3 regions of the Streptomyces phaeolivaceus genome follow, and region 3 is predicted to be linked to each of the others. Evidence: predicted binding sites of a transcription regulator. Region 3 holds the regulator's gene; each other region holds the start of a gene.
The links. Region 3 encodes HrcA, which represses chaperone genes, less so after heat shock. Its sites were predicted from a motif close to TTNGCACTCNGNNNNNCNGAGTGCNAA; they were not measured.

Region 1: the regulator HrcA is predicted to act here: its motif matches at 1,915-1,941, upstream of groL (chaperonin GroEL).
Region 2: the regulator HrcA is predicted to act here: its motif matches at 2,141-2,167, upstream of groES (co-chaperone GroES).

What each region holds. Positions count from the first base shown of each region.
Region 1 covers NZ_CP045096.1:4,563,167-4,566,441, reverse strand. Annotated here, with positions in the region: gene thrC (threonine synthase) at 1-727, shown strand, start outside; gene F9278_RS21385 (ubiquitin-like small modifier protein 1) at 770-1,045, shown strand; gene F9278_RS21380 (cold-shock protein) at 1,508-1,714, shown strand; gene groL (chaperonin GroEL) at 2,067-3,275, shown strand, end outside.
Region 2 covers NZ_CP045096.1:6,650,166-6,653,440, reverse strand. Annotated here, with positions in the region: gene groL (chaperonin GroEL) at 1-1,559, opposite strand, end outside; gene groES (co-chaperone GroES) at 1,686-1,994, opposite strand; gene F9278_RS30955 (polysaccharide deacetylase family protein) at 2,199-3,098, opposite strand.
Region 3 covers NZ_CP045096.1:2,979,567-2,982,841, reverse strand. Annotated here, with positions in the region: gene F9278_RS13910 (MBL fold metallo-hydrolase) at 1-667, opposite strand, end outside; gene hrcA (heat-inducible transcriptional repressor HrcA) at 867-1,883, shown strand; gene dnaJ (molecular chaperone DnaJ) at 1,884-3,020, shown strand; gene F9278_RS13895 (nitronate monooxygenase) at 3,246-3,275, shown strand, end outside.

The DNA of each region.
Region 1 (3,275 bases), 1.6 Mb from region 3:
CGTCTACGGCGGCGCGCTGGTCGGCATCGAGGGCAACTACGACGATGTGAACCGCTTCTGCTCCGAGCTGATCGGCGACCCGGCCGGCGAGGGCTGGGGCTTCGTGAACGTCAATCTGCGGCCGTACTACGCGGAGGGCTCCAAGACCCTCGCGTACGAGATCTGCGAGCAGCTCGGCTGGCAGCTGCCCGACCAGCTGGTGGTGCCGATCGCCTCCGGGTCGCAGCTCACGAAGATCGACAAGGGGCTCCAGGAGCTGATCAAGCTCGGGCTCGTCGAGGACAAGCCGTACAAGATCTTCGGTGCGCAGGCGGAGGGGTGCTCGCCGGTGTCGGTGGCCTTCAAGGCCGGGCACGACGTGGTGCGCCCGCAGAAGCCGAACACCATCGCGAAGTCGCTGGCGATCGGCAACCCGGCGGACGGGCCGTATGTGATCGACATCGCGCGGCGGACCGGTGGGGCCGTGGAGGACGTGACGGACGAGCAGGTCGTCGAGGCGATCAAGCTGCTGGCGCGGACCGAGGGGATCTTCGCGGAGACCGCGGGCGGGGTGACCGTGGGGGTCGCGAAGAAGCTGATCGAGGACGGGGTGCTCGACCCGACGCTGACGACCGTCGTCCTCAACACGGGGGACGGTCTCAAGACCCTGGACGCGGTGGCCGGGACCGGGCTGACCGCGACCATCCGGCCCAACCTCGATTCGTTCCATGAGGCCGGTCTCGCGTAAGACCGCCTCGAACAGCACACATTCCCGACCGGAGGTCCCATCGTGAGCGTTTCCGTCCGCATCCCCACCATCCTTCGCACCTACACGGGTGGGCAGGCCGAGGTGACCGCCGAGGGGGCCACCCTTGGCGAAGTCATCGCCGATCTCGAAAAGAACCACAATGGGATCGCCGCCCGGGTTCTGGATGATCAGGGCAAGTTGCGGCGGTTCGTGAATGTGTACGTGAACGACGACGATGTCCGGTTCGAGCAGGGGCTGGAGACGGCGACTCCGGACGGTGCGGGTGTGTCGATCATTCCCGCGGTCGCCGGTGGCTGACCGCCGGTCGGTACCCGCCGGTAGTAACCGTCGGTAACTTTGATTACCGAGAGTTCATCGAATTGCCCCCTCCGCGAGAGAAGCGGAGGGGGCAATTCTCTATGGTTGAGCGCGGTACAGTTGGGGAACCCGGTCCGATCACCGTAGTGATTGCATGCCGGGCGCATATTTGATCGCGCCGCACGCCCTATATGAAGTAGCCAAAGTGTGCAGGCCTTTTGCGTATTTCTTCCCTTTTATGGGGCCCGACTTGCCCTGAATTCGGGCGAATTGTTCGTACATTCCCGACCGGTCGTGTCCAGAATTCTCGTCCCATTGACCTGTTGCAGAGGGCAGTTGGACAGATACATTCGGCCGCGGTCGACGCGTTCCGGCGCACACCCCCAACCGTTGGGGGGTGAGGTCTGACCCGGATCCGCGAAGTGTGGATCTGTGCAAGGGCCAGTAATAGGGGAGTTAGGCATGGCTCAGGGCACCGTCAAGTGGTTCAACGCGGAGAAGGGGTACGGCTTCATCGCGGTCGACGGTGGTGCGGATGTATTCGTCCACTACAGCGCGATCCAGATGGACGGTTACCGCACCCTGGAAGAGGGCCAGCGGGTCGAGTTCGAGATCTCGCAGGGTCAGAAGGGGCCGCAGGCGGACATGGTCCGACTCGCGGCCGGCTGAAGTGCGCGCCGGGCTTTAACGCAGCGACGTTCTTCGTTCTTCATCGGAGGGCTCGCATCCCTGTACGGGGGTGCGAGCCCTTCCGTGTGCCCGGGGGCGGGCTCGCCGGGGGGTCGCGCACGGGAGGCGCACGGGCGCGTTCACCTGCGGATCATCAAGAGCCGCTTGCACTCGCAGGGGGCGAGTGCTAATCATTGGCGTTAGCACTCTGAAGGTGAGAGTGACAACGAGGATCGGGTCGGTGAGGCCCGCAGGCCATGTGGGGCAAGGAACCACGAGGCAGGCGAGCCGTCCGTCGCGGGCGCCAGCGCGGTCCGGAGCAATCCACCCCAGTCCGGGAGGACCACTTCACATGGCCAAGATCATCGCGTTCGACGAGGAGGCGCGGCGCGGCCTCGAGCGCGGCATGAACCAGCTCGCGGACGCCGTCAAGGTGACGCTCGGCCCCAAGGGCCGCAACGTCGTCCTCGAGAAGAAGTGGGGCGCCCCCACGATCACCAACGATGGTGTCTCCATCGCCAAGGAGATCGAGCTCGAGGACCCGTACGAGAAGATCGGCGCCGAGCTGGTCAAGGAAGTCGCCAAGAAGACGGACGACGTCGCCGGCGACGGTACGACCACGGCGACCGTTCTCGCCCAGGCCCTGGTCAAGGAAGGCCTGCGCAACGTAGCCGCCGGTGCCAACCCGATGGCCCTCAAGCGCGGTATCGAGAAGGCCGTCGAGGCCGTCTCCGGTGCGCTGCTCGACCAGGCCAAGGAGGTCGAGACCAAGGAGCAGATCGCCTCCACCGCCTCCATCTCCGCCGCCGACACCCAGATCGGCGAGCTGATCGCCGAGGCCATGGACAAGGTCGGCAAGGAAGGCGTCATCACCGTCGAGGAGTCGCAGACCTTCGGTCTGGAGCTTGAGCTCACCGAGGGCATGCGCTTCGACAAGGGCTACATCTCGGCGTACTTCGCGACCGACATGGAGCGCATGGAGGCGGTGCTGGAGGACCCTTACATCCTCATCGCCAACTCCAAGATCGGCTCGGTCAAGGACCTGCTCCCGCTTCTGGAGAAGGTCATGCAGTCCGGCAAGCCGCTGCTGATCATCGCCGAGGACATCGAGGGCGAGGCCCTGTCGACCCTGGTCGTCAACAAGATCAAGGGCACCTTCCGCTCGGTGGCGGTCAAGGCCCCGGGCTTCGGTGACCGCCGCAAGGCCATGCTCAATGACATCGCCATCCTCACGGGCGGCGAGGTCATCTCCGAGGAGGTCGGTCTCAAGCTGGAGAACGCGACGCTGGACCTGCTGGGCCGCGCCCGCAAGGTCGTCATCGCCAAGGACGAGACCACGATCGTCGACGGTGCCGGTGAGACCGAGCAGGTGCAGGGCCGGGTCAACCAGATCCGCGTCGAGATCGAGAACAGCGACTCGGACTACGACCGCGAGAAGCTCCAGGAGCGCCTGGCGAAGCTCGCGGGCGGCGTGGCCGTCATCAAGGCCGGTGCCGCGACCGAGGTCGAGCTGAAGGAGCGCAAGCACCGCATCGAGGACGCCGTTCGCAACGCGAAGGCG
Region 2 (3,275 bases), 3.7 Mb from region 3:
AGGGTCTCGGTCGTGAGGAGGAGGGAGGCGATGGAGGCGGCGTTCTCCAGGGCGGAGCGGGTGACCTTGACCGGGTCGATGACGCCCTGCTTGACCAGGTCGCCGTACTCGCCGGTGGCGGCGTTGAAGCCCTGGCCCTTGTCCAGCTCGGCTACCTTGGAGGTGATGACGTAGCCCTCCAGGCCGGCGTTCTCCGCGATCCAGCGCAGCGGCTCGACGGCGGCCTTGCGGACGACCGCGACACCCGTGGCCTCGTCGCCGGTCTTGCCGAGGTTGCTCTCCAGGACCTTCACGGCGTGGACGAGCGCGGAGCCACCACCGGAGACGATGCCCTCCTCGACCGCGGCGCGGGTCGCGGAGATGGCGTCCTCCAGACGGTGCTTCTTCTCCTTCAGCTCCACCTCGGTGGCGGCGCCGACCTTGATCACGCACACGCCGCCGGCCAGCTTCGCGAGACGCTCCTGGAGCTTCTCGCGGTCCCAGTCGGAGTCCGTGTTCTCGATCTCGGCCTTGATCTGGGAGATACGGCCCTGGACGGCACCGGATTCACCGGCGCCGTCGACGATCGTGGTGTCGTCCTTGGTGACGGTGACGCGGCGGGCGGAGCCGAGCACGTCCAGGCCGACCTGGTCGAGCTTGAGGCCGACCTCCTCGGAGATGACCTCGGCGCCGGTCAGCGTCGCCATGTCCTGCAGCATCGCCTTGCGGCGGTCGCCGAAGCCGGGAGCCTTGACGGCGACCGCGTTGAAGATCGCACGGATCTTGTTCACGATCAGGGTCGACAGGGCCTCGCCCTCGACGTCCTCGGCGATGATCAGCAGCGGCCGGGAGGAGTTGGTCTGGATGATCTTCTCCAGCAGCGGCAGCAGGTCCTGGATGGAGCTGATCTTGCCCTGGTGGATGAGGATGTACGGGTCGTCGAGGACGGCCTCCATACGCTCCTGGTCGGTGACGAAGTACGGCGACAGGTAGCCCTTGTCGAAGGCCATGCCCTCGGTGAAGTCCAGCTCCAGACCGAAGGTGTTGGACTCCTCGACGGTGATGACACCGTCCTTGCCGACCTTGTCCATCGCCTCGGCGATCAGCTCGCCGACCTGCTGGTCCTGGGCGGACAGACCGGCGACGGCGGCGATGTCGGACTTCTCGTCGATCGGGCGGGCGGTCGCGAGGAGCTCCTCGGACACGGCCTTGACCGCGGCGTCGATGCCCTTCTTCAGGGCGGCCGGGGAAGCACCCGCGGCGACGTTCTTCAGGCCCTCGCGCACGAGCGCCTGGGCGAGCACGGTGGCGGTGGTGGTGCCGTCGCCCGCGATGTCGTTGGTCTTGGTCGCCACCTCCTTCACCAGCTGGACACCGAGGTTCTCGTACGGGTCGTCGACCTCGACCTCGCGGGCGATGGTGACACCGTCGTTGGTGATGGTGGGGGCGCCGAACTTCTTGTCGATGACGACGTTGCGGCCACGTGGGCCGATCGTCACCTTGACCGTGTCGGCAAGCTTGTTGACGCCGCGCTCGAGGGCGCGACGGGCGTCCTCGTCGAACTTCAGGATCTTCGCCATGGGAGCGGTTCAGCCCTCTCGGAAAACGTGGGTGAAACGAACTGCGCCCCCAACGCCCGGCTTCATAGGTCGCGGGGGCCAGGGGCGCAGCTCAAAGCGGTGTGCTTCGGTGAGGAAGCGGGTGAACTACTTCTCGATGATCGCGAGCACGTCGCGAGCCGAGAGGACGAGGTACTCCTCGCCGCTGTACTTCACCTCGGTGCCGCCGTACTTGCTGTACAGCACGATGTCGCCGGTCTTGACGTCGAGCGGCAGGCGCTCGCCGTTCTCGAAGCGCCCCGGGCCCACGGCCAGGACGACGCCCTCCTGGGGCTTCTCCTTGGCGGTGTCCGGGATGACCAGGCCAGAGGCCGTGGTCTGCTCGGCGTCGAGCGGCTGGACCACGATGCGGTCCTCGAGCGGCTTGATGGCAACCTTGGAGCTGGTGGTCGTCACGATCCGACCTCCCCCTTCGGAGATCTCACGGGGTTAACTGTCTGAGGTGGCGACCAGGTGGATCCGTCGTCGCGGGTGCCGGACCTGCCCGTCGCGTAGTTGGCACTCTCCAGTGGGGAGTGCCAGACCTGAGACTATGACCGCGATTAGCACTCGGTCAAGCGGACTGCTAATTCCGTGGAGCGCGGCGGGGAGTCGCGGGGGTCAGAGGTAGTCCTCCAGGCGTCCGACCGTCAGGCCCTGTTGCTGGATACGGCGCAGGAGTCGCGTCGTCATCTCCGTGAGCGTGGTGCCGTTCAGCTGCTCCGGGCCCCGGAAGTGGGCGAGGACGATGTCGCCGGGGCGGAGGCGGTCGCCGACCGCGTAACGGAGATCGTTGATCTGCATGGACGCGCGCCACAGGACGACGGCCGTGATGCCGCAGTCGGCGGCGGCGCGGAGCGTGGTGGTGTCGTAGACGCCGTAGGGCGGGCGGAAGAGGGTCGGCCGGACGCCGAAGCGCTGCCGCAGCTTGTTCTGCTGGCCGCAGATCTCGGCGCGCTGTCCGGCGTACGGCAGGCCGCGCAGGCCGGTGTGGTCGAGGGTGTGGTTCTGTACGGTCGCGCCGACCGCCCGCAGCCGTGCGAAGTGGCCGTATCCCGGCCCCACGACGCTGTCCGTCAGGAACATGCTCACCGGCAGCCGCAGTTCCCTGACCATGTCGACGAACCGGGGGTCCTTCTCGGCCCCGTCGTCGTACGTCAGGAACACCACCTTGTCGCGCGTCCGCACCCGGTCGACGACGGGCGGCAGCCCCGGGCCCGCCGTACGGGGCGTGGGCGGCCGATCGGGCTTCTCGGGCGCGGGAGCGAGGGGGGCGGGGAGGCCCCAGCGGCGGTAAGGGGGTGTGTGGGGGTGGTGGGGAGCGGTGGGGAGCGGGGCGCCTGCGCCGGGGTGCGGAACGGCGGGGCCCTGGCCCCCGGGGTGCGTGGTCGGGGGCGAGGGCGCGGCGAGCGGCGGCGCCGGAGAGCGGGCCGATTCCGGGGTCCCGGCCAGCGCGGGCGCCGCCGCTTCGGCCCGGTCCGCCCGGTCGGCGGGATCGGCCGCGCACCCGGCGAGGAACAGGACGGCGAGGGCCGTGAGGGCGGAGAGGGCCGGGCGTGCGGAAGGGCCGGCCGAGGCACGGGCGAGCGGCGTACCGACTGTCGACGCGCATGGGTCCGGCGTACGAGCTGTCGCGCCGCACGCCCCATGGCGCGGCGCAGACGCCCGGCGACGCGGCGCGCGCGCTTCCCCGGCGCC
Region 3 (3,275 bases):
CGTGCCCGGGGACGTACAGCGCGTCCTCGCCGCCCAGGTTCAGGAGACGGTCGAGCGCGTCCGGCCAGCGGGAGGGGATCGCGTCGGGGCCCGCCTGCGGTTCGCCGGACTCCTCGACCAGGTCCCCGCAGAAGACGACCTCCGGGCAGCCGTCGGGGGTTCCCCGGACCAGGACCGCCAGGTCGTGGCCGGTGTGCCCCGGCCCCACGTTCGCCAGGAGCACCCGGACGCCGCCGCCCAGGTCGAGCGTCCACTCGCCGGAGACCTGGTGACGGGGGCGGACGAGCAGGTCGGCGGCCTCGGTGGCGTCCGCCGGGGCGAGGCCGTGGTGCACGGCGTCCGCGCGGAGGGCCTCGGACGAGCCGGTCGGGACGCCGTCGACGCCCACCGCGCCGAAGACCTCCACCCCGGCGAACGCCGCCGCACCGAAGACATGGTCGAAATGGGGGTGGGTGAGCGCGAGATGTGTCACACGGGCGCCGCCGAGCAGCCGGCACGCCTCGGTGCGCAACCGCGCGCCCTCCCGCAGGCTCGACCCCGCGTCGATCATGAGGGCCGCACCGTCCCCGGCCACCAGCCCGACCGTGCAGTCCCAGCCGGGCAGGCGGCACCGTCCGACCCGGGGCGTCAATCCCTGCCACCCGCACTCTTCCCAAGTCACCGTCATGCGCCGACGCTAGCTGTGGTTCAGGGGACGGCGTTCTCGCGTACTCCCCAGTAGGAAAGTGGCCCCGACCGGAGCCCGACCGGAGCCCGGCCTTGCCGGGGGCGTACCCCACCGCCGTACACTGGGCGGGGAGTGTTGGCACTCGCCCGTGGTGAGTGCCAAGGGGGAGTCACCGGAGAGCGAGCTGGAGGTGTGCGCGATGCTCAGTGAACGCAGGCTCCAGGTGCTGCGCGCCATCGTCCAGGACTATGTGGGCACCGAGGAGCCGGTCGGTTCCAAGGCGCTCACCGAGCGGCACAACCTCGGTGTCTCCCCGGCGACCGTCCGCAACGACATGGCGGCGCTGGAGGACGAGGGCTTCATCGCCCAGCCCCACACCAGCGCGGGCCGCATCCCCACCGACAAGGGGTACCGGCTCTTCGTCGACAAGCTGGCCGGCGTCAAGCCGATGACCCCGCCCGAGCGGCGCGCCATCCAGAACTTCCTGGACGGCGCGGTCGATCTGGACGACGTGGTGGCACGGACCGTACGGCTGCTCGCGCAGCTCACCCGGCAGGTCGCCGTCGTGCAGTATCCGTCGCTCACCCGGTCGACGGTGCGGCATGTGGAGCTGCTGTCGCTGGCCCCCGCCCGGCTGATGCTCGTGCTGATCACGGACACCGGACGGGTGGAACAGCGGCTGGTGGACTGCCCGGCGCCGTTCGGAGAAACGTCACTCGCGGATCTTCGCGCCCGGCTGAACAGCAAGGTCGCGGGCCGCCGGTTCACCGACGTGCCCCGGCTGGTCGAGGACCTGCCGGAGGCGTTCGACGCCGAGGACCGGGGCACGGTCGCGACGGTGCTCTCCACCCTCCTCGAAGCACTCGTGGAGGAGAGCGAGGAGCGGCTGATGATCGGCGGAACCGCCAATCTCACCCGCTTCGGTCATGACTTTCCCCTCACGATCCGCCCCGTTCTGGAAGCCTTGGAGGAACAGGTCGTCCTCCTCAAGTTGCTTGGCGAGGCGGGGGATTCGGGCATGACCGTACGCATCGGTCATGAGAACGCGTATGAGGGACTCAACTCCACGTCCGTCGTCTCCGTCGGCTACGGTTCGGGCGGCGAGGCAGTAGCGAAACTGGGCGTGGTCGGACCTACGCGCATGGACTATCCGGGAACGATGGGAGCGGTACGAGCGGTGGCACGGTACGTCGGACAGATCCTGGCGGAGTCTTAAGTGGCCACGGACTACTACGCCGTGCTCGGCGTGCGCCGCGACGCGTCCCAGGACGAGATCAAGAAGGCGTTCCGGAGGCTCGCTCGCGAGCTGCACCCGGACGTCAATCCCGATCCGAAGACCCAGGAGCGGTTCAAGGAGATCAACGCCGCCTACGAGGTGTTGTCGGACCCGCAGAAGAAGCAGGTCTACGACCTCGGCGGCGACCCGCTGTCCCAGGCGGGCGGCGGAGGCGCGGGCGGCTTCGGCGCCGGTGGCTTCGGCAACTTCTCGGACATCATGGACGCCTTCTTCGGTACGGCGTCCCAGCGGGGTCCGCGGTCGCGTACGCGCCGGGGGCAGGACGCGATGATCCGGCTGGAGGTCGACCTCGACGAGGCGGCCTTCGGCACGACGAAGGACATCCAGGTCGACACGGCCGTCGTCTGTACGACGTGCAGCGGCGAGGGCGCGGCCCCCGGTACGACCGCCCAGACCTGTGACATGTGCCGCGGTCGCGGTGAGGTCTCGCAGGTCACCCGGTCCTTCCTGGGCCAGGTCATGACCTCCCGGCCCTGCCCGCAGTGCCAGGGGTTCGGCACGATCGTCCCGAACCCGTGCCCCGAGTGCGCGGGCGACGGGCGGGTGCGGTCGCGGCGGACGCTCACGGTCAAGATCCCGGCGGGTGTCGACAACGGCACGCGGATCCAGCTGGCCGGTGAGGGCGAGGTCGGGCCCGGTGGCGGTCCCGCCGGTGACCTCTACGTCGAGATCCACGAGCTGCCGCACCCGACGTTCCAGCGGCGCGGCGACGATCTGCACTGCACGGTGACGATCCCGATGACGGCGGCGTCCCTCGGCACGAAGGTGCCGCTGGAGACGCTGGACGGGCTGGAGGAGGTCGACATCCGGCCCGGGACCCAGTCCGGGCAGTCGATCCCGCTGCACGGGCGCGGTGTCACGCATCTGCGCGGTGGCGGGCGTGGGGATCTGATCGTCCACGTCGAGGTGCAGACGCCGACGAAGCTCGATCCCGAGCAGGAGGCGCTGCTGCGGCAGCTGGCCGTGCTGCGGGGTGAGGAACGGCCGACGGGGCAGTTCCAGCCCGGTCAGCAGGGGCTGTTCTCGCGGCTGAAGGACGCGTTCAACGGGCGCTGAGCGGGTTCGTAGGGGGTTCGTTGTCGGGCGCGGGTCCGGTGGGGCTTCTCGCGCAGTTTCCCGCGCCCCTGAAAAGCCGGGGCTGCGCCCCATGCTTTTCAGGCCCGCAGGGGCTGGTCTTTCAGGGGCGCGGGGAACTGCGCGACCAGCCCCCACCCACCCGCACCCGAACAAACGACCGACCCCGATTCGGCGATGTCCGGAGGACAGTGGCACCATGCCGTCATGTCCTCCGCACTGACCGATCTCGTCCCG